Regions from separate parts of the Pusillimonas sp. ANT_WB101 genome, predicted to be linked through region 3. Evidence: predicted binding sites of a transcription regulator. Region 3 holds the regulator's gene; each other region holds the start of a gene.
What was found. Region 3 encodes LexA, which represses DNA repair genes until DNA is damaged. Its sites were predicted from a motif close to ACTGTATNNNNATACAGT; they were not measured.

Region 1: the regulator LexA is predicted to act here: its motif matches at 2,641-2,658, upstream of imuA (translesion DNA synthesis-associated protein ImuA).
Region 2: the regulator LexA is predicted to act here: its motif matches at 2,883-2,900, upstream of FQ179_RS06985 (VRR-NUC domain-containing protein).
Region 4: the regulator LexA is predicted to act here: its motif matches at 1,760-1,777, upstream of cho (excinuclease Cho).

The regions. Positions count from the first base shown of each region.
Region 1 covers NZ_VOAY01000001.1:639,182-644,370, forward strand. Annotated here, with positions in the region: gene FQ179_RS03080 (error-prone DNA polymerase) at 1-293, opposite strand, end outside; gene FQ179_RS03085 (DNA polymerase Y family protein) at 311-1,882, opposite strand; gene imuA (translesion DNA synthesis-associated protein ImuA) at 1,812-2,543, opposite strand; gene ypfH (esterase) at 2,960-3,736, shown strand; gene FQ179_RS03100 (carboxypeptidase regulatory-like domain-containing protein) at 3,836-4,303, opposite strand; gene FQ179_RS03105 (NRDE family protein) at 4,511-5,189, opposite strand, start outside.
Region 2 covers NZ_VOAY01000001.1:1,548,133-1,553,321, forward strand. Annotated here, with positions in the region: gene FQ179_RS06970 (sodium:solute symporter family protein) at 1-566, shown strand, start outside; gene speE (polyamine aminopropyltransferase) at 1,144-2,385, shown strand; gene FQ179_RS06980 (CsbD family protein) at 2,510-2,710, opposite strand; gene FQ179_RS06985 (VRR-NUC domain-containing protein) at 2,961-4,655, shown strand; gene FQ179_RS06990 (ATP-dependent DNA helicase) at 4,652-5,189, shown strand, end outside.
Region 3 covers NZ_VOAY01000001.1:1,329,573-1,334,761, reverse strand. Annotated here, with positions in the region: gene FQ179_RS06070 (hypothetical protein) at 160-1,191, shown strand; gene lexA (transcriptional repressor LexA) at 1,371-2,036, opposite strand; gene FQ179_RS06060 (amino acid aminotransferase) at 2,558-3,760, opposite strand; gene uvrB (excinuclease ABC subunit UvrB) at 3,844-5,189, shown strand, end outside.
Region 4 covers NZ_VOAY01000002.1:244,334-249,522, reverse strand. Annotated here, with positions in the region: gene FQ179_RS10100 (tripartite tricarboxylate transporter substrate binding protein) at 1-423, opposite strand, end outside; gene cho (excinuclease Cho) at 704-1,555, opposite strand; gene FQ179_RS10090 (mechanosensitive ion channel domain-containing protein) at 1,941-2,546, shown strand; gene FQ179_RS10085 (DUF4148 domain-containing protein) at 2,631-3,005, opposite strand; gene FQ179_RS10080 (YdbL family protein) at 3,463-3,810, opposite strand; gene FQ179_RS10075 (YnbE family lipoprotein) at 3,821-4,012, opposite strand; gene FQ179_RS10070 (YdbH domain-containing protein) at 4,027-5,189, opposite strand, start outside.

The DNA of each region.
Region 1 (5,189 bases), 690 kb from region 3:
AGTTCTGACAGGTCGCCATAGCCGGTTGCGTTGCAGGCCAGTACGATGATTTCCATGCCGTCCAGCCGAAAACGGCTGCCGATGATGAGTTTGATGTCGTGCTTTTTTGCTTCGCTGTGGGCCCGCACCACGCCTGCCAGAGAGCAGTCGTCGCACAGCGCCAAAGCCTGATAGCCTAGCCGCGCGGCGCGCTCAACCAGCTGCTCGGGGTGTGAGGCACCGGTCAGAAACGTAAAGTTAGATAGGCAGTCAAGCTCGGCGTAGTCAGCCAGAGAGGAAGTAGTATGAGACATGGTGTGTTGGTGGCTTGTTAGCCAAACAGCCCCTGCAGAAACCACCCTGCACCTTGGCTTTCGCGTTGTCGATAAAGCCAGTAGCGCGCGCCATTGGCGTCGCGGGCAATGAAGTAGTCACGTCGCTCATGTCCTGAGGGGCTCCACCAGCCGCTTTCGAGGCGCTCGGGCCCGTGGATTAAATGCAGGTTTTTGCCGTTGTGCACTGGTCGGTTGGCTACAACCGTCAACGGCTGTGGTGGGTCAAGCAGCCAGAAGGGACGGCTATGCATGGCCAGGCGGGGCGGCATAGCGGCCTTGGCGGCTTTGGATTTTGCGGTGCCTGTAGGGGCCGCGACAGCGCGAGGCCCGGCGGCAGATCGAGACGGGGGGGGCGAAGGGCTGGAAGAGATGTCTGGATCGCATTGGCTGTCATGGATGGGGCTCCACAAGTTGGCTTGCTCAGGTCGGTAGTCGGCAACGGGCTGGCTGCCAAGCACATGCTGGTCGCCCAGGCGAGCGCGCAAAAGATCGAGCAGGCGTCGCTCCTGGTGCAGCCATTGGGTGGGTTCTGGAAACAGCGTACCGCTGTGGGTTGGTCGAGTGTCTGTTTGCGTGACGGATAAGGTTATGGTGATGACAGGGGCAGGCAGGGTAATGGCCTGTAATCGTTCTCGCAATACAGGCAGAAAATCATCTGGTTGCCACGCACTTTCAGACACATGAAGTGCAACCTGCGTAGGGGCGCGTGCGTGACGCCCTTTTTCGTGGTGCAGGCAAATGCCCAGGCTGCGTGTGGATAGCTGCCTGGCTTGAAGCCAGCCGCTTAGCTGCTCTATAAGTCGCATGGTAACGACCAGGATGCCGTTGCAGTGTTCAATGCGCTCGGTCAGTTCGTAGCGCTGTGAAAAAGTGGGGGGCGCTTCAAACCAGTTGAAAATTTCGGTTGCCTGCCCGTAGGCGGCATCGACTTGCTGCAGTAATTGCGGGCTGCTGCGCTGTTGCAGTGCTTTGCGGGGAAGCGCCCGCAATTGTTGCAGGGTGCGGCAACCTATGCCATCGAGCCAGTCAGAATAGGGCTGCGCTGCGGGCAATACCTGCGCAGGCAAAACGTTGAGGCGTTGTGCCAAGTGGTGTGTGGTGAGCACGCGACGTTGACCTGACGGCTGACGCGAAAGCACCCATGCACCCAAAGCGCTGGGTGCCATGCCCAGGCGCGCGCGTGCGCCCTGATTACTCAAGGTGGCGTGGATGCGATGACAAAGCGTGCGTGGGCCACGAAACAGGCTGAGGCTGGCGCTGACTTCAAGCAGTATGGCCTGGTCTTCCAGAAAGCTGACATTGGGTGTGTATTGCAGCAAGCTCAGGGCCGTGTCGTGTAAATGCCGGCGCCGTGCATGGGGATTGTCGCTGAACAGCTGTATGCCGCAGGCCAGCCCGCGGGCGGTGTCTGCACTTGTGCCTGGGCGCACCCCTTGTTTCTCGGCTGCTGGCGTACACAAAAGAATACGGCCTTTGTCGAGCACGGCAGCCATGGTGTCAGCGGACCAGTTCGGGAAGCTGATGTCCAGGCTGTGCGTCGGCAGATAAAGGCTGATCCAGAGTGGCATGATGAGTTGTGGTGGCGTGTGGGGCGGGGTCTGGGTAAAAAGTGATGGGTAGTTGTTTGTCGCAAATGGGGCCCTGGCGTTTGACAATATGAATGGCAGCGCCCTGCATGGACGGCTGCAAAATAAGGCGCAGTGGAGCAGGGCTGGCCTGTTGGGCGGCAAGTGGGGGGCGCAGCATAATGAACAGAGCACCACTTTGTCGGGCAGCCAGGTGCAAACGACGCAAAGAGGCCTGGCGTACCTGGCTGGCCCAGCAAAGCAAAACAGAACAGGCGTTGTGTTTAAGGACTTGCTCGGCTGCCCACAGTGTGTCGCCCGGGGTTTGCGGACGAATCCAGACCAGCCTGTGCGTATCAAGACCCCAGTTAAGCCAGCAATGAAAATGGGGACTATATGGGGGGTTGACCAGCATGATGCTGCGTTCTGCATCAAGAGCGGCCAGGGCGGGTTGCAGCAAGCGAAGCTCGCCGCAGCCGGGCTGGCTGGGCATGATTTCTATGAGCGAGCCGAGCGGCCAGCCATTACCGGGCAACTCGTCATCTAGTGTGGCAAAGCCGGTGCGTACTGTGGTGGCTGGGCCATGAAATAATTGCGAGCCACGCCACAATGCAGGATGGATGCGTTCAGGGTGCTGCAAGACGGGTGAGAGCAAGGTTGTCATAGGCTTTATGCCGTAGTTGGGCAGTTTGGGCCTCGCAGGTATGGGCAGTGCAAGGTATGAGTAAGACCTGGCATATCTGCAGACAGGCAGTATTTATACTGTTTAAATATACAGTATAAATCAATGATAGGCGAATCGGCGTCTGGATATCAGTCAGGCCCTTCTTTGCCTGCTACCTGCCTTGTACAAGGCCTGTATGGTTCTGTAAAAAGAGGGGCAAGTGTTGAACATGTTGCGAGCGCATTCCCCACCCTAGCCTAACGGGCAGGGTCAAAAAGTTGAAACGAGAAACCCCCCGCTATAACGCTTTGCGTTTAGCTGCGGGAGATTTCATTGTTTCTGGCGTACAATTTTCATTAAACACCCTGCTTCTATTCTTTAAAGCCATCTGAAGCAGGCTGTACAAGGAGATGTATATGGCAACGGCTGCGAAGCCCGGTGTACCCGAGCCTTTTGTTTTTATGCCCCGCAACCAGAAACCACAACTGCTTTTTGTTCTGTTACATGGTGAATCTGCCAACCCCCGACAGCTTTTCCCGTTGGCTGAGGCTATAGGGAAAGCGTTTCCGGCAGCGATGATTGTGCTGCCCTATGCCAGAGAGAAGTGGTCGGCAGACTCGCATGGTGCTGATACGCAATCTGCAGATGAGGCTTCCACGTATTACTGGATCAAGCCGCAAGAAATCGATGTGGGCAATTACGCGGCTCATGTCGCTCAGGTGTTGCCCACGCTTATCGGGCAGATCGCCGCACTTCAGCAAAGCTACGGCCTGACTGGAGAGCACACAGCACTGGCGGGGTTTTCGCAAGGCGCTTCTGTAGCCCTTGAGGCCGCCCACGCCCATTCGGGGTTGGCGGGTCGCGTGTTGGCTTTTTCGGGGCTGTATGCTCGAATGCCTGACAAAGTACCACCCACTACCATGCTGCATTTTTTTCATGGCGCAGATGACCAGCAGGTTTCTGCCGATGAGGTAGAAGCAACCTTGACCCGGTTGGGTCAGCTTAAAGGCGATGCCACGCTTGATGTGGCTTCAGGCGTGGGGCACGAACTGCACGAGGCACTGATTAGTCAGGCAGTGATGCGGCTGCAAACGTGTGTGCCATTGCGTAGTTGGGAAGAGGCCCTGGGCATGCTGCAGCAAAAACTGACGGCACCCGAGCAGGGCCGGCCCGTTCGTAAAACAGTGCATTAACTACTGCTTCTGAACACCACAAGAGTCCTCGGCCTTCAGGCCGGGGCAACAAGTAGTATGCAGACTTGGGCCCCACAGCTACGCTGGGCAGTGGGGGAATCAATCTGCGCCTGAGGCGGGGCGCTTCCACAGAAACCTGATGTCTACACTGCCTTCAGAGGCAATGGTTATCTGTTTTGACTGTGTTTCGCCCTCATAGGTCGCAAATACCTTGTACTTGCCTGGCGACAATCGGGCCAGAAAAAGTGGGCCAGGAGACGTGACGTTAAGCACATTGGCGTCATGCTCGTCCCGCACGACTACCTGGACATTGCCTGCATAGGCGACAGCCGGGCTGCCTTGAGCCTGGCTGGCAAAAGTTAGCGCCAGTGGGTACTGCGACTGTGCGGCCTTAAAGGCATCAGACTCTTCTTTGCCTATGCCGCCACTTACGTATTCAACGCCGTTCTGGGTTTGTGTCGGGGGCAATTGCGCCCAGGCTGCAGTGGAGGCGAGCGCGCCAATGACCAGGCACAGGCTTGCCGCTGCTTTTGAAAGGGCGTGATTTCTAGTGCGTGTCTTGAGCATTTCATTCTCCGTAAGTAGACATCAGGCCTGGCGTGGGTGGGCACTGCTGTTTTTAAGCATTGCAGCACCCATGACTGCGTTGCAGGCGGCCCCAGGCATTTTTAATTGTACCTATCCATGGCATCAACGCCATGATTCAAATGTCCGTCAAACGTCGTCCAAGTGACATGGTGTGCTATTAACCCTGGCTGTGCTAATGCATGGCAACTAATTGTGGGTGGAGCTGGCTACCTGGTGGTCGCTGGTTTCTTGTGGGCAGATGTCACAGGGCCAGTCGTGGCGCCGTGCAATAGTGCCGGCAGGTGTGTAGCTGACCTCACTAAATAGCGCCTGACCGCTGGCATGCACGGCAATAACGGTAGAGCATCTTGTGCCGTATTCGGCGCTCACAATAAAGGGGCTGCTTAGCAGGCGTTCGCGTTCGAGGCTAAGTCCGGTGCGGGGTAGCATGTCGTCGCGCGCTGTCGTCTCGTCTTGAAGTATTTCGAACACCTCGGTTAACGAACGCTCAAGCATGTTTACCGGGAATGCATCGAGCGCGTTACGCAACCGTTGCGCCTTGGGCCACGGGGTATCCAGCAAGTGGTTGGACAGCACATAGCGTCCAGGCTCAAGGCTGACGGGTTGTGCCTGCCCTGTGCGGTTGCCGACATAGCGCGCGTCGTGAAGATCTCCGACGATAAGATTAAACCCGTTGTAGGCCTGGCTACCGCGCTGTACTTGCCCCGCGTAAGCCTGCGGTGTCATGTCGCTTTGTAAAAACCGGCTGACGAGCTGGCCCCGTGTTGGGGCATCAGGTATTAGACGCGCTGGATCACGATAATTGGTAATAAGCGCGTACCGACCTTGTTTTGTCATGCCCAGCCAGCTACCTTGCCCCTGCAGA
Region 2 (5,189 bases), 220 kb from region 3:
ATCAGGGCGACAGCTCGGTCGCCTTGTTTACCGTTATTACCCCACGGTTACCCGACTGGGTTGCCATCGCGCTTATCCCACTGGGCCTGTCACTGGTAATGAGCACTGCAGACACAGTAATTAGTGCTGTGTCCAGCATTATTGCCGTCGATGTTCGGCGACTCGCTCCTTCGGTAAGTCGCAAATCACTCATGATGCTGTCACGCTGGCTGGTCGTGCTGCTGGCCATACCTGTGCTGCTCGTAGCCGCTCAAGGGTATAGCGTGCTGTATTTGTTTCTGCTGGCTGATCTATTCTGCTCAGCCGCTGCGTTTCCGGTGTTCTTTGGCCTTTACAGCAAACGCCTCACGGGCAGCATGGCGGTAATCAGCACGTTGTGTGGCCTGGTCGCGGGCATTGCGCTGTTCCCAGCGCCGGGGGCAAAACCCCAATACCTGTTAGAGTCATTTTTACTGGCCGCCTTTGTTCCTGTGGTGGTTTCTGCCATTTTATTGCGGACCAAGCGCACACGAACGCACTTTGATTTCAGTACATTCGGCCGGGTTATCCGCAGCCTGGACGACTAAGCGTTACTGCCGCAGCAAAATAGCGTGCGCCAGGCCTGCCGTTCCGTCAAAGAAAGGCGCAGGCCTGGCTGCGCAACGTAACTGGGTTACCAGACCTACGACGTCAAGCGGCGCGATTCACCGGTTGAACGGTATACAGGCAGCAACGAGATAGCCTCAAAACAGCCGCCCAGCGGCGGCCCGCTGCATTGGGCACCGCCCTTCTAACTGCTTGTCCTCTGCCCGCTTCCGCTCTGGCTGCCCCTCCTTTTCGGCAGCTTCGCTTCTCGCTGCAACCGTCTGGTCGCTTCTCCTCTGCCCACATCCTCTGTGCCCACTTCCCCTCGGATTGTGTTCTCTCGGATCGTCTTCCCCCTGATCGTTACTGCTCTGGCGTCCTTCCCTCCGGCTACCTATTGGCCAATCACACGTTCGGTAAATAAGAGCAGCATCGCTACACATAGCCGGAACATACCCGCTTTTGCTATATACTTATACGTTTTTTTAAACTTGTAGGCTTATCCTTAGCCCTACGACTTTCTGGCTTTCCGTGTGCCTTGCCTTGGCGCAGAAGTCTTTCACCAAGGAGTGCTGACATATGCAGGGCCTGCACCTCACCGCAGATCTGTACCTATGCGATTGCGACCTCTCGCTGCTCACGCAGGCTGGGCCTCTCGCCGACATGTGCCGAGGGCACACTCTTGACGCCGGCCTTACGCTAGTGGCTGAAAAATGGCATACCTTTCCCGACTTCCAGGGTGAACCTGGTGGGGTAACAGGCATGCTGCTGCTGGCCGAATCCCATTTGGCGCTGCATACCTGGCCTGAACGCCAAGGCGTCACGCTTGACGTGTATGTATGCAATTTCATGGGTGACAACTCGGCCAAGGCCGAGAAATTAATGCAGACACTGGTTAACGCGTTCAAGCCAGCCAAAATGCAGCGCGAACGCCTGCTGCGTGGCGACGAACATGGCCCAGGTACCAATGGCGAACTTGTTTTTGAAACCCTTACGCCCACAGCCAGTTTTGGTTTCCGGTTTGCAGAGCGTACGCTCTCGCTGCAAACCAATTACCAACACCTCGAGTTGCTGCGTTCTGACGATCTGGGCCACACGCTGCGTCTGGACCAGCGCTTCATGACCTCGGAAGCAGACGAGTTCTTCTACCATGAAGCGCTGGTGCATCCTGCTGCCATGGCGCACCCCGATCCGAGCAAGGTATTGATCATCGGAGGCGGCGATGGTGGCGCACTCGAAGAGGTGCTTAAGTACCCCTCGGTCACTGAAGCCACCCTGGTCGAGCTTGACGGCCAGGTTGTCGAGATCGCTCGCGAGCACTTGCAGAGCATTAACCGAGGTGCGTTCGACGACCCGCGTGTCACCGCGCACATAGCAGATGGGGTTCAGTTTCTGGCGCAAACCCAGCAACGGTTCGATCTGGTTCTGCTTGATCTCACAGATCCCGACACACCTGCCGGTCCGCTGTATACCGAAGCGTTCTTCAAGGAATGCAAGCGGGTGCTGGCCCCCGGCGGTGCTGTTGTTTTGCACCTGGGTACGCCTTTTCATAATCCTGAACAAGTTAAACAATTAGCGGGCGAGCTGTCTGCGGTGTTTGATCAGGTACATGGATACGGCGTGCATATCCCCCTGTACGGCACCTACTGGGCGCTGGCCATTGCTTCAAACGAACTAAACCCACTGGCGCCCGGCCGCGACCAGATCCAGCAGCGTCTCACACAGCGCGGCATTGGTGATCTTCAGTATTACAACGCCGACATCCACGGCGCGCTGTTTGCCTTGCCCAATTTTTACAGGGCCTTGATGCCACAGGCCTGAGCAGGCCCTGGGCAGTTTAAAAAAAGCCCGCAGGCGCAATACCTGCGGGCTTAACAGCCTGATCCGCACACAGATCAGGCAGCACTGGCTGTCAACCGGTCAAAAACGCCGGTCGCTCGCGCTGCTATCGATTGGCATCAAAAAAGTCTTTAACCTCGCGTTCCGCCACTTCGCGGGTGCGGCCGTATCTTTCCTGGATCAGGCCTGCAAGCTGTTCGCGGTTGCCATTAATTTGAGTCAGCTCATCGTCGGTTAGATCACCCCAGGCGGCTTTTGCCTTGCCGGTAAGCTGTTTCCATTGTCCTTCCAGTGTGTCTTTATTCATATATACCTCCGTGTTTAGCTGAGCTTTTACCGTAGCCGGTTCAAGCAGAAGCCTCAAGCGCTAACTATCAACAAATGTAACAAAGGCGATGAAAACCCTTGAGGATCGGGCTACATTTCCTTAACACTCCTAGCGGTTTGTAACGGAGACATTACTGAATAATAGCTGTTAAACTGTATATACGAACAGTAATCAACACCCATAAACGGCTTATGCAGCCCTCGTGCGGCATTAATCCGGGTTTCCGTGCATGCGCCCACCTCCGCTAAGCAATCCCTGGTATTACCTTGATAACTTCGAGCGCGTGCTGCGCTGGGTGGCTGGTCGCTATGCCGATCTGTTGCTACCCGACGAACATGCATTTATTGCTCAGTTTCTGGCACTTGCACCAGGGTCTCGCGGCTTGCTGGTACGCATGATTATGCGCAAAGGGTTATTGTTTCGGGCCAGCAAACTTTCCTACACAGAAATCGGCGACCCCGGCCCGGCTGCGCATGCCCTCATCGACCATCAATGGCTAAACAATGACCCGCTCGTTACTGTTGATGAGCTATGCGGGCAACTTACCCGCAACGAAGTCATGGCAATGTTTGGTACAGCGCTAACGGCAGCAGGTGCGCGTAGCGCCAAAAAGCCCGAACAAATCGACGTGTTGTGCAGCCACTTTCCAGAAGCGCAACGTCACACGCAATGGCACAGTGTCCACCCAAGCAGCACCTTGCCACAGCTACGCCATGACACACTCTACGCACTTAGCCCGCACATAATCGCCCTGTGCGATCGTTTCAGGCTTATGTTTTTTGGCAATTTACGGCAAAGCTGGACAGACTTCGTGCTGGCTGACCTGGGGCTATATGTTTTTGAGCAGGTCAGTTTCCCGCCATCGGCCAGAGCCTTTCAGGCGCGTCAAGATATCGACGACTACCTTTATCTGCATTACTGTCGAGAACAATTTGACCAGGCCAGCAACAGCGAGCAACAAGACGCGCTTTTCCACGCATTGCCTAACGACGCCTACCAGAACGAATGGCTGGAAACACGCCGTGCCCGACTGCTGTATCACATGGGCAAGCACTATGAGCGCCAACAAAATTGGGCCAGCGCTGGGCAGTGCTATCAGCGTAGCAGCCACGCTGAAGCACGACAACGCCTGGTACGTGTGCTCGAACGTTCAGGGCAAAGCAACGACGCGCTCGCACTGGCTCAATTGTCGTTGCAGGCGCCGCACGACGAAGCCGAGCAGCAGCAAGTGCTACGCATGCTGCCGCGATTACTACGCCAATGCGGGCAGCCGGCAGCTGCCCCTAAACCTGCCAACATCACGCGCATCGACCTAGCGCTGCCGCTACATGCAGAAGGCCCGCGCGTCGAAGAGGCAGTAAGACAGCACTTGCACAGTGACGACGCGCCCGCGTTCTATGTCGAAAACACCTTGATCAACGCCCTTTTCGGGCTGCTTTGCTGGGACGCCGTTTTCGCTGCCGTACCAGGGGCTTTTTTTAACCCTTACCAGCGCGGGCCCGCCGACCTGCTGCGCAGTGGCTTTCACCAACGCCGCCAATCGCTGTTTGACGTATGTTTGGGGCAGCTTGATAACGAGCGTTACCTCGACACCATACGCAGCAATTTCGCTCGCAAGCAGGGCATACAGTCACCTTTCGTGGCCTGGCAAGCCATTAACCCGGCCTTGCTTGATCTGGCCTTGTCATGCATGCCACCGCAACACCTCAGGGTGGTGTTTGAGCGCCTGCTGCGTGATATACCCGGCAATCGTTCGGGCTTGCCCGACCTCATTCAGTTCTGGCCAAATCAGCAGCATTATCAGCTTATCGAAGTAAAAGGGCCTGGAGACCGGTTGCAAGACAACCAGATCCGATGGCTAAACTATTGCGCTGCGCACGGCATAGACGCCATGGTATGCCACGTTCAGCGAGTGGCAGCTTGAGCTATACCGTCTCTGTGCGTGCACTGTGCGAGTTTGCCGCCAGGCATGGCGACCTTGACCTACGCTTCACGCCATCACCCACCGCACTCGAAGGCATAGAAGGGCACGCGCTGGTGCGTGCCAAAAGGCCGGTCACGTATCAGTCAGAAGTGAGTGTGCAGGCAAACTGGGGTGCGCTTCTGGTGCGTGGGCGAGCCGATGGCTATGACGCAAGCGTGCCCCAGGTTGAAGAGATAAAAACCTATCGGGGCGACCTGAACAATATCCCCGACAACCACAGATCACTGCATCAGGCGCAAGCTCGCGTTTATGCCCATATGCTTTGCGAGCGCGACAGTCTGGCCGAAATACAGGTTGCCGTGGTCTATTACGACGTCGACCAGGGTCATGAAACAGTAGTGTCTGAAACCCTCAAGGCCGACTACCTGCAGCACTTTTTTGAATCGCTCTGCCGTTGCTTTGCCCAGTGGGCCGCGCAACAACTGGCACACCGAGAGAACCGGGATCTCTGGCTAGCTACACTGCGCTTTCCCC
Region 3 (5,189 bases):
AACAGGCGTAAATTCAGGGCAAGGCGGGGTTTTTTTGCGTCATAAACCGCAGGGGCAATCAGGACATTTACGGATGGATATTGCCTAGCTTCAAGCGCGTGGGGCAGTAGGGCGCGACATTAAAGTAGTGTCTCCTGCAACAATAGCCTAAAGCTTCCGATGTCAACGCAAGCCACTGATTACGACAGCCCCTGGAAAGAGGCGCTTAATTACTTTTTTGAAGATTTCGTCGCGTTACTGGCGCCCGAATTGCATGTGCTTATTGACTGGTCCGTCGCACCGGTGTTTCTTGATACAGAGCTGCAAGCCCTTGCCCCCGACTCGCCAAATGGTCGTCGCTATGCTGACAAACTCGTCAAGCTGCATCGTCTTGATAATGGCCAGGCCTGGGTTCTGGTGCATGTTGAAGTTGAAAGCGGCCCGCCAAGCGGCACAAGCCTTGCCCAGCTGGCTCAACGCATGTTCACGTATTTTTATCGCATATGGGACCGCTACGTGCGACAGAAAATGGTGGGCGTGGGTTCTTCAGACCGAATCGAGCTTGAGGCCAGGAATACTTCGTTTTATAGCCTGGTCATTCTTACTTCAAGCACAGGCGGGCCATCCGTATTGGTGCACCGTCAACGTCTAGGCAAATGTCAAATGTGTTTTCGTTTTCCCGTCGTACACTTGCGCCGTTGGGAGGATGACAGAGTGTCATTGGTTGATCTTGCGGCGCTCAATCCGTTTGCTTTAGTGGTAATGGCCCAGCTAGATGCCCAGGCGCATCATGGCGCAAGCGAGCGCTTGTTGACTAAAGTCAGGCTTATTCGCTTGCTGTTTCAGCATCGTTACGATCGCCGGCGCATCCAGCAGCTATTCCGCATTATCGACTGGATAATGTGTCTTCCCAAAGATCTTGAACCGGCCTTTGAACAGGCCGTAGGAGCAATAGAAACGGAGCTTAACATGCCTTATGTAACTAGCATCGAACGTTTGGGTGAGGCCCGTGGCCTGCAAAAAGGTCGTGAAGAAGGACGTCAAGAAGGCAGAAACAGCGCCGCACGGCTGCTGTCAGCAATGCTTGAGCGCCGGTTTGGTCAGTTGCCGGCGTGGGTAGCTACCCGCATTGCGCAGGCAGATACTGCAACGCTTCAGGGGTGGGCACTTAAGGCGTTGGATGCCGAGCGGCTTGAGGCGGTTTTTGATTAATGCCAGTTAGGTACGATGTGCACCCGACAATAATAAAAATATATGTTGGCATCATTACCGTGCGCGCGTTGCATTGGCCGTAGCTAAATAATCTGTGCATACAGCGGGCGCTGTAGGCCGGGCAAGCTGCCCGTTACAGCGCCAAGTAAGGCGTGCAAGTTTGCTGAAGCGCCAAGTAATTACTGCAGCGGCGTGCTGCGAATTAACCCAACAGCAATCCCTTCCAGAGAAAATTCGTCATCAGAGCTTACGTTAATAGGCTCGAAATCGGGGTTTTCAGGCAGCAGTTGTATATGGCGGCCGTGACGCGAAAACCGCTTAACCGTAACCTCATCACCCAGCCGTGCAACGACAATCTGGCCGTTTCGGGCTTCAGGTGACTTGCGTACCGCCAGCAAGTCGCCATCAAGTATGCCTGCATCACGCATACTTAGGCCGCGCACCCGTAATAGGTAGTCTGGGGTTTGGGTAAACAAAGAAGGTTCGATACCGACTTCACGCTCAACGTGTTCAGCCGCCAGTATGGGGCTACCCGCGGCCACACGCCCGACGAGCGGCACCAATAGCGGCGCAAAGGCTCTGGAAAGCGAAGAGCCGCCCAAATCGGCAGCGAGGCCCCCGACCGGGCCTGTTTCGGTAAGCCGGATTCCGCGTGACGCGCCAGGAGTTAGCTCGATAGCTCCTTTGCGGGCAAGCGCCTTAAGATGATCTTCGGCAGCGTTGGGCGAGCGGAAACCCAGTACGCTGGCGATTTCGGCACGCGTGGGTGGAAAACCCGTGCGTATGATCTCGCTGCGGATCAAATCGAGTATTTGTTGCTGACGAGCGGTGAGTTTGACGGCCATAGTCTTCCGAACTGTATTTTTATACAGTCTGAATTCTGCAACATATTTGCCGGAAGATCAAGCGACATAAGGGTTTTAAGCGGTTTTGGCCCGTTTTGACCGCGTATCTCTTGGCATTGGCCAATTAAAGCGGGTTTTACAGCGGCCAGAGTGGACTTAAAACAAGTAAATATATCGTGAATACGCCTTGAATCTGGCCGGAATTCATCAGGCTAAAGTGCTAATTAAGAACGAAGTGGATTCAATTTGCGCACGCCAACAAAATGCTCCGACGGCATGCGTGAACTGACCCCCAGAAGCTGGACGGCTTATGACGCCTGGAGAGAAATTAATCTTCTGGACACGAAGTTAAGAGAAAACGTTTAACTTCGCAGGGCTCGAGCTGATTTGAGCTGATCCACCCCAAGGATTGGATCTGTGTCCAATTTTGGGGTGTGGCTCACTGCATGAGACGGAGCATTTGGGAAAGCATAGAGGGCCAGGCCGCTACTTCGCGGTGTACTGGCCCCAGGGCTAAACGACTAGGCGATAACCGCCGCAATCGCTTTGGCCACGGCATCAATATTGCCGCTGTTTAGTGCAGCAACGCAAATACGGCCACTGCTGACCGCGTATACACCGTGTTCTTCGCGCAGACGATCAACCTGTTCGGATGTCAGGCCGGAATACGAGAACATGCCGCGCTGCTTCAGGACGAAGTCAAAGTCCTGGCTGACGCCATTCGCCTTTAGCTTTTCGACCAACTGAGTTCGCATAGTGCGGATGCGATCACGCATGCTTGCAAGCTCTGCCGTCCAGACATCATTAAGCTCAGGCGTGTTTAGCACCGACGCCACAATTTTGCCGCCATGTGTAGGTGGGTTGGAGTAGTTGGTGCGAATAACGCGCTTGAGCTGACTGAGCACGCGTGTGCTTTCTTCTTTGGACGAGCATACTAAAGTGAGCGCACCCACGCGTTCGCCATACAGTGAGAACGACTTGGAGAAAGACGAGCTGATCAGCATGGTGAGGTCGCTGTCAGCAAACAGACGCGCAACAGCAGCGTCTTCTTCGAGCCCGTCACCAAAGCCTTGGTAAGCAATGTCGACAAAAGGTACAAGATTTTTTTGCTTGACCACTTCAACGATCTGCTTCCATTGATCAAGTGTAGGATCAACACCCGTGGGGTTGTGACAGCAAGCGTGCAGCACCACAATGGTTTTTTCGGGCAGCGCCTGCAGACCGCTGAGCATGCCGGCAAAGTCCAGGCCATGCGTAGCAGCGTCATAGTAGGGGTAGGTGTCTACCGTAAAGCCTGCGGCCTGGAACAGTGCACGGTGGTTTTCCCAGCTGGGGTTGCTGATGACAACTTTGGAGTTGGGCAGCAATAGCTTGAGGAAGTCAGCACCAATTTTGAGGGCACCCGTACCACCCAGGGTTTGTGCTGTTAGCACACGGCCCGAGGCCAGCAGAGGAGAGTTTTTGCCAAGCAGCAGGGCTTGCGCGCCCGAGTTGTAGCCGGGGATGCCGTCGATAGGCAGATAGCCGCGCGGCGAGTGCGCTTGTACCAAGGCGTCTTCGGCCTTGCGGACGGCGTCGAGCAGCGGAATGCGCCCTTGGTCGTCATAATAAACACCTACACCAAGGTTGACCTTGCTGGTGCGCGCATCGGCGTTATATTGTTCGTTAAGACCAAGAATAGGATCGCGCGGCGCCAGTTCGACGCCTTCAAAGAGAGATGTCATGTTAGGGAAGCAAAAAGTAGTGGGGAAAAGAAAGAGTATTAATGTGATAATAAGGGGTTTACCCTTAAAAAGTCTAGTACGCGATGGTTAGTGTTAATCTTGCAGCCCCCGGTTTTCTTGAGTTTGAAGGCAGCCCGTTTCAACTTTACCAGCCGTATCCCCCGGCCGGTGACCAGCCGGCGGCCATCGATGCCCTGGTTGATGGCATTGATGATGGGCTTATGTTTCAGACCCTGCTAGGGGTAACTGGCTCAGGCAAAACCTACACCATGGCCAACGTCATCGCCCGCACGGGCAGACCGGCCATCGTGCTTGCGCCCAACAAAACGCTGGCGGCTCAGCTATATGCTGAAATGCGCGAGTTTTTTCCGCGTAATGCCGTTGAGTACTTTGTGTCGTATTACGACTACTATCAGCCCGAAGCCTACGTGGCGGCGCGTGATCTCTTCATCGAGAAAGACTCATCCATCAATGAGCACATCGAGCAGATGCGGCTGTCGGCCACCAAAAGCCTGCTTGAGCGCCGCGACACCATCATTGTGGGTACCGTCTCCTGTATTTACGGTATAGGTAACCCGGGCGACTATCACGCCATGGTGCTTACGCTGCGTTGTGGTGATCGCATTCCGCGTCAGCAACTGCTGGGTCGGCTGGTCGCCATGCAGTACGAGCGCAACGACGTCGAATTTACCCGAGGCAATTTCCGGGCGCGTGGCGAAACCATTGATGTGTTCCCGGCAGAACACGCCGAGCTGGCCTTGCGCATTACGCTATTCGATGACGAAATCGAATCGCTGCAGATGTTTGACCCGCTCACTGGCAAGATACGCCAGAAAATCCCCCGCTTTACGGTGTTTCCAAGCTCGCATTACGTGACGCCGCGCGAAACCATATTGCGTGCCATCGAAACCATTAAAGTTGAATTGCGCGAGCGTTTGGCCTTGCTAACGCAAGAGGGCAAGCTGGTCGAAGCGCAAAGGCTGGAGCAGCGTACCCGTTTTGATCTGGAAATGATGCAGGAGCTGGGGTTTTGCAAAGGCATTGAAAACTACTCCAGGCATCTTTCAGGTGCAGCACCCGGTGACCCTCCGCCAACACTTATTGACTACCTGCCTCGCGACGCCCTCATGTTTATCGACGAAAGCCACGTCACCATGGGGCAGTTAAGTGCCATGTACAGGGGTGACCGTTCACGCAAATCTACCCTGGTGCAATTCGGCTTTCGCCTACCTTCCGCCATGGATAACCGGCCGCTAAAACTTGAAGAGTTTGAGCAGCGCATGCGACAGTGCGTGTTTGTATCGGCAACTCCATCTGTATACGAACACGAGCACGCCGATAATGTCGTAGAGCAGGTGGTGCGACCCACAGGCCTGGTTGATCCCTTGGTAGAAATACGGCCTGCCGTAACGCAGGTTGATGATTTGCT
Region 4 (5,189 bases), on a different contig from region 3:
GTCTGCCATAGAATTAATACCGCTTTTTGGATTGGCCAGGAAAATCAGCGGTACGGTAAAGATTCCACCTACAGGGATGAAGTCTTCTTTCAAAGAATAGCCAGGCTTGCTGTACAGCGTTTGGTTGACAGCACCGGCGCTACCGCCAACAGCAAGGGTATAGCCATCGGGTTTGGACCGGGCGACATACTGCATCCCAATATTGCTTCCTGCGCCTGCCTTGTTCTCGACAATGACAGCTTGCCCGAATTCTTTTGCCAGCTCTTCGGCAACCATACGGGCAAAAATATCTGTAGCTTGTCCGGGAGGAAACGGCACAATCAAACTGACGTGTCGTTCGGGGTAAGCGGCGTGGGCGAAGCCGGCTGCGCTGATAAGGGCGCTGGCTACAAGGCCGGTAATTATATTGACTCGCTTGAACATGAAGTACCTATGTTGAATTTTGTACTGAGACACATGAAATAGGTATCGGAACGACGCAACAGTACCGGGTGGGTCGGGTCGATTCCAGGCTTGCTGTCAGCACAGGGTTGGGCGCAGCGTACCAGCGGACGGCTGTCCAGGGGTGTTGGGCAGCTGCCGGATGTTTTCTTGGGCAACGCAGTTGTGCACGTTTGCCGAGACGGAATTGTACTGGCAGTGTACATAATGCAAATAAATGGGGAGGGCTGTTCGATAAAGTGTGTTGGCTTTCTAACAGACTTCAAAGAGGCATGATTTCGACGGATTCTTTTAAAATAGCGCTACATAAAATTTTATAACCATCAGCATCAAACCCCGCGCTGACTTTACCGTGCTTAGCGGCTTCGTCAGAAGTGCCTACGGTCGCCAGATAACACCAATTGCGCACTATATGAATTTGCGTCGTGCCTTGAAAACGTTCAACCAAACCGACCGCACCGGGATACGGCCAACATGTCACACGCAGTTTTTCGAGCGCTGCGTTAAATCTGCTGGTATGGTCGGCCAAACTTTCCATGCCGTAGCATGCACCCGCGCATCGAGTGATCGACGCGCGGAAACATTTGCGATCTGACGGCAACTTTTCTAACCCTATTATCCCGTGGCATAGACGGTGAGTATTCGCTAATTCATACAGCTTATCTAGTGCGGCGGTGCGACTGCGAAAAAGACCATACAGATCTGATTCGACCGAAAAGTCCATATCACGTGAATAAACAACCTCTGCCTTGCCGTCACGTAGCCGTAGTGAACATAACTGCCTATTGCTGCGCAACTTTTGATTGAACAGTGGTTGGCGTTCTTTAATCATGCGGGCTTCCAGCAGCAACGCACCAATCTCACCAGCTGTTGGTATAAACGTTACCTTCCGTGTTTGATGCAGCATGCGAAATTCTTCACGTGTTCTGAAGTGTGACATCACTCGCTGACGAATATTGACACTCTTGCCGATGTACAGCGGCATGCCTTGGAGATCATCGGTATGGAATATGTAGACGCCTGGCGAAGATGGTAAGCCTTCGAGGCACTGACGCAGGTGATCGGGGTAGGCATATTCTTGTGTGGCTCGCGTGACGCGTGAGGTTCTGGGCATGGGTAAATTCGAATATTTTTGATGGTGGCCGAGACAACATATAAATTGACGGCGCTTTTTCCTGAGTGAAATGGGTTGCTGCAGATATCGAATAAGCGGGCTTTAGTGCCACCGCACGCAAGGCTGAGCTGGGGCTAATCAGTTAACGGAGGCCGGCAAAGATTGAAACAGCCTTGTTGTAGGATATGTAGCGCTCTGATTTTGACTGTGTAAACGTACAGTGTAAATGCGCGCACCTCGTATTGGCAAGGAAGGCCCTATGATTGTTGCGCTTTCAGCTTCCGTAAAACCTCAGGTGGCGCGCGCGACAACGGATATTGGGTTGTCAGGCGGCGGCGACTAGAATAGCGTTCCTGCCTGAGCTTGTTCTTCCTGGAGCCATTCCATGCTTGCCACGTTGACGCCATATTTTCCTGCCTGGACCCACGAATGGCTGGGTACGCTTGTTTTAATCATCCAGTTGCTGGTTATCGTGCTTGGGGCCTGGCTGTTGCAGCGGGGATTGGGGCGTATTTTGCATCGTGCCAGTGTGCACTACGACTTGCCGGTGCATTTGATGAAGCCCACCGCAACGATTGTGCGCTGGATCATTATGACAACTGCCGCGTTGCTGGTGCTTGGCCTGCTGGGCGTTTCCGGAACGGTGCTGTGGACGGCTTTTACGGGTTTTGCGGCAGTGGGTGCCGTGGCTTTCTTCGCGGCCTGGAGCGTGCTCTCGAACATTTTCTGCGCCATCTTGATTTTTACTGCGCGCCCGTTTCGTTTGGGCGATTATGTAGAGATTCTGGATACGGCAGAAAAGCCGGGTGCCAAAGGTGAAGTCGTGGATATCAGCTTGTTATATGTCACCCTGCGGGACAGCTCAGAAGAACATCCGGGTGCGCTCTTGCAGATACCCAATGCGTTGATTTTTCAGCGGGTCGTACGCCGCTGGAAGGGCGGGCCACCACGCCAACCCCTTAGCAACCGGTCTTCGGTGTCGTCCGAGTAGCTTCCCGGTTATGGGTAGTGAGTGCCTCAAGCATGCGTTCCGACTTGCCCGGCTGCCCCGAGAGGCAGCCGGGGCAACAACGTATTAGTGCTCGATAAACTTCGAATGGTTAGACGTATAAGCATGTAACTCATTCACAACTTGGGTGCGGCTTTTGGCTGACCCGTGAGTGCGCATGGGGTACACAGATGCCTCATCTCCAAGAACGTGACCTGCTTCTTGTGCTGCTGCCAGTGTGGCTACAACTTGAGCGCGGCTCTTGTCGGGGCCGTCTGGGATCATGGGGTATACAGAAACCTCATCCCCGAGAATTTCACCAGATTGTTGTGCTGCTTGAAGCTCGGCGACAACCTGAGCGCGTGACAACGAGGAAGCATGAGTGTTGGCGGCATTAGCTATACCGACCGAAGCGGTCACCAGGATTGATGCCAGAGCTATTGAACGAAGTGCTGTTTTCATCATTATTCCTTTCTAGTACGTAGGTCAAAGTGCCTTACCTATACATATACGAAGGAAAGAACGATTTGGATGCAGCAAATTCAAATTATTTAATTTTTGCTTCCAAATAGCTGGCGCCGTGCGCTTGTCGTACTTGATGTATAGCTGTACCGCCCTCATGCGATCATCATGCAAATACATGAAACACTCCCCAAATAGTCCAAGATTTTGTCCGCACCTCCAAGTGGGTCAAAAATAATGGCCATTGACATCCACTACGCGCCAAGTAGCCCAAGATATTGTCTGCATTCCCCCTGCATCCGTTTAATTGACCATTAACGCGCGACGCGCCGATCGCTAACGTCTCGCTCGCTAACGTGCCGCCGAACAGTTTTTTTACAGCCTCGCGTTATCGACGGCGTGTTCTGGTGAAGATGACCGTTTGTCCCGGCCTATCGTGACCGGAATACCCAATCGGCTACTTCTTGATCCATTTGCCGTTCAGTTGAATGTACTGGCCTGCGGGCGTTTTTTCGAGCGCTTTTTTGCCTGCCATGGTTTCTACATCAGAGAGCTGGATTTTGTTGTCTTTGGCCAGTTTTTGATACTCGGCGCGACGAGCATCATTGATCAGGCGGGCAATTTCAGCAGCATCGCCTTGTGGCGCAACAACGCCTAAATAGCCATCGGGCTTTTCACCCAAAAGACCAGTGGATTTCGCCTGGCCAAGGTTGCTCATGGCACCGCTAAGGTCCATAGAGAAAGCTGTCGTGCTTACAAGGCTGGTCGCCAATAGTACAGGCATTAAAAATTTACGAAAATTCATGATGCGCTCCTTAGAATAAGCCGCTAGATTTGTCGAGAATGTTATCAAGCTCTTTATCAACCTTAATGTAAATTTCATGTTGAATTTTTACATTCAGGTTAATGGTGATCGGATCAGTGGGCATTGCCAGTTGCACCGTAGGGGTGCAGGCGCTAGTGAGCAAAGCAAGTAAAGAAATAATTGAAAATAGATGTGCACGCATAAATTCACCCTGTATTAGCGTTTTTCGAGGCGTTCCCGAATACGGTTTTGGATAACGTCACTGACCTTGCCGCTAAGTTGAATGCTGGCGAGTAACGCCGGGATGTCTTCTTCCAGGTTGATGTTTAGATGGATGGGCCGACCCTTTTCAATATCGGGGTTCTTCCCTTCCAAACGAATATTGAGTAACAGCTTACCCGATGGTTCATAACTGGCGGCGCTACTTAACACGTTGAAATGGAAATCTTCCAAAGCATCGGCAACAAGGCGCATTGCTGGGTTGCTTTTGCCTAAATCTTGGATTTTTTCGTTGCGAAATTGCAGTACGCCCGGCCTTCTCGCCTGCAGTTGGCCAGCTTCAACATATACCTCGCCTTGCTGAAAAAGTATTGGTATTTGGCCGTCAATGATACCTGTTCCTGCCAAGCCTTCTGCAGGGTAAACCTTAAATAGCTCTTGCAGCTCCAGGCCTTCTACATGCAGCAACACCTTGCTTGGCCGGTTCAGATCAAGCTTTTGGGCGTCTAACCACGCTCTGCCATTGAGTAGCCTGGCTGTTATGCTTTGCCAGTCGGCGGCGCCCTTTGAAAGGTTGTTAACGCTGGCCCGATAATGAGCGTTTGTTAGCTGAATTGACCCTAACGGGATGCCGGGGTTTAACTGTTCAATGGTCAGGTTGGGTATATCTAGCGCGAGTGTTTTTCCAGACAGTTGGCTATTGAACTTTATATCCAGATTTTTCAGTTCGCTACGATTGATAATGCCGCTTAAGCCAGTAGCATTGCCGTTAAACGATAGTTTCAATGGCCCTTTCGGTGGCACTGTGAAGCCTATCTGGCTGCTCAGCCGGCCACTGTCAAAGGAAACCAATTCGGGCCAGTTTTTAAAGCTTTTTTGCAGCGGGTTACCCGCCTTGAAAAACACGTCCTTTGCCGTAGCACTGCCTTGCAGTGTGCCATCTGACAGATGAATCTGGCTTGTAAGGCTGATGCCTTGGTCGCCAGTTAGGTTGCCAGTAAATTTAAGTTCTGGCAGTTGGCCGTCGAGATTGCCTTTAAGGTTCCAGCTTTGGGTATGTAGTTGCTCTGAATTAAGCTTATCAACACTCGCGTTGACGGCACTGTGTACGTTAATGTTATACGGCGCGCTGCTACTTCCTTGTAGGGTGAGATCAGGCA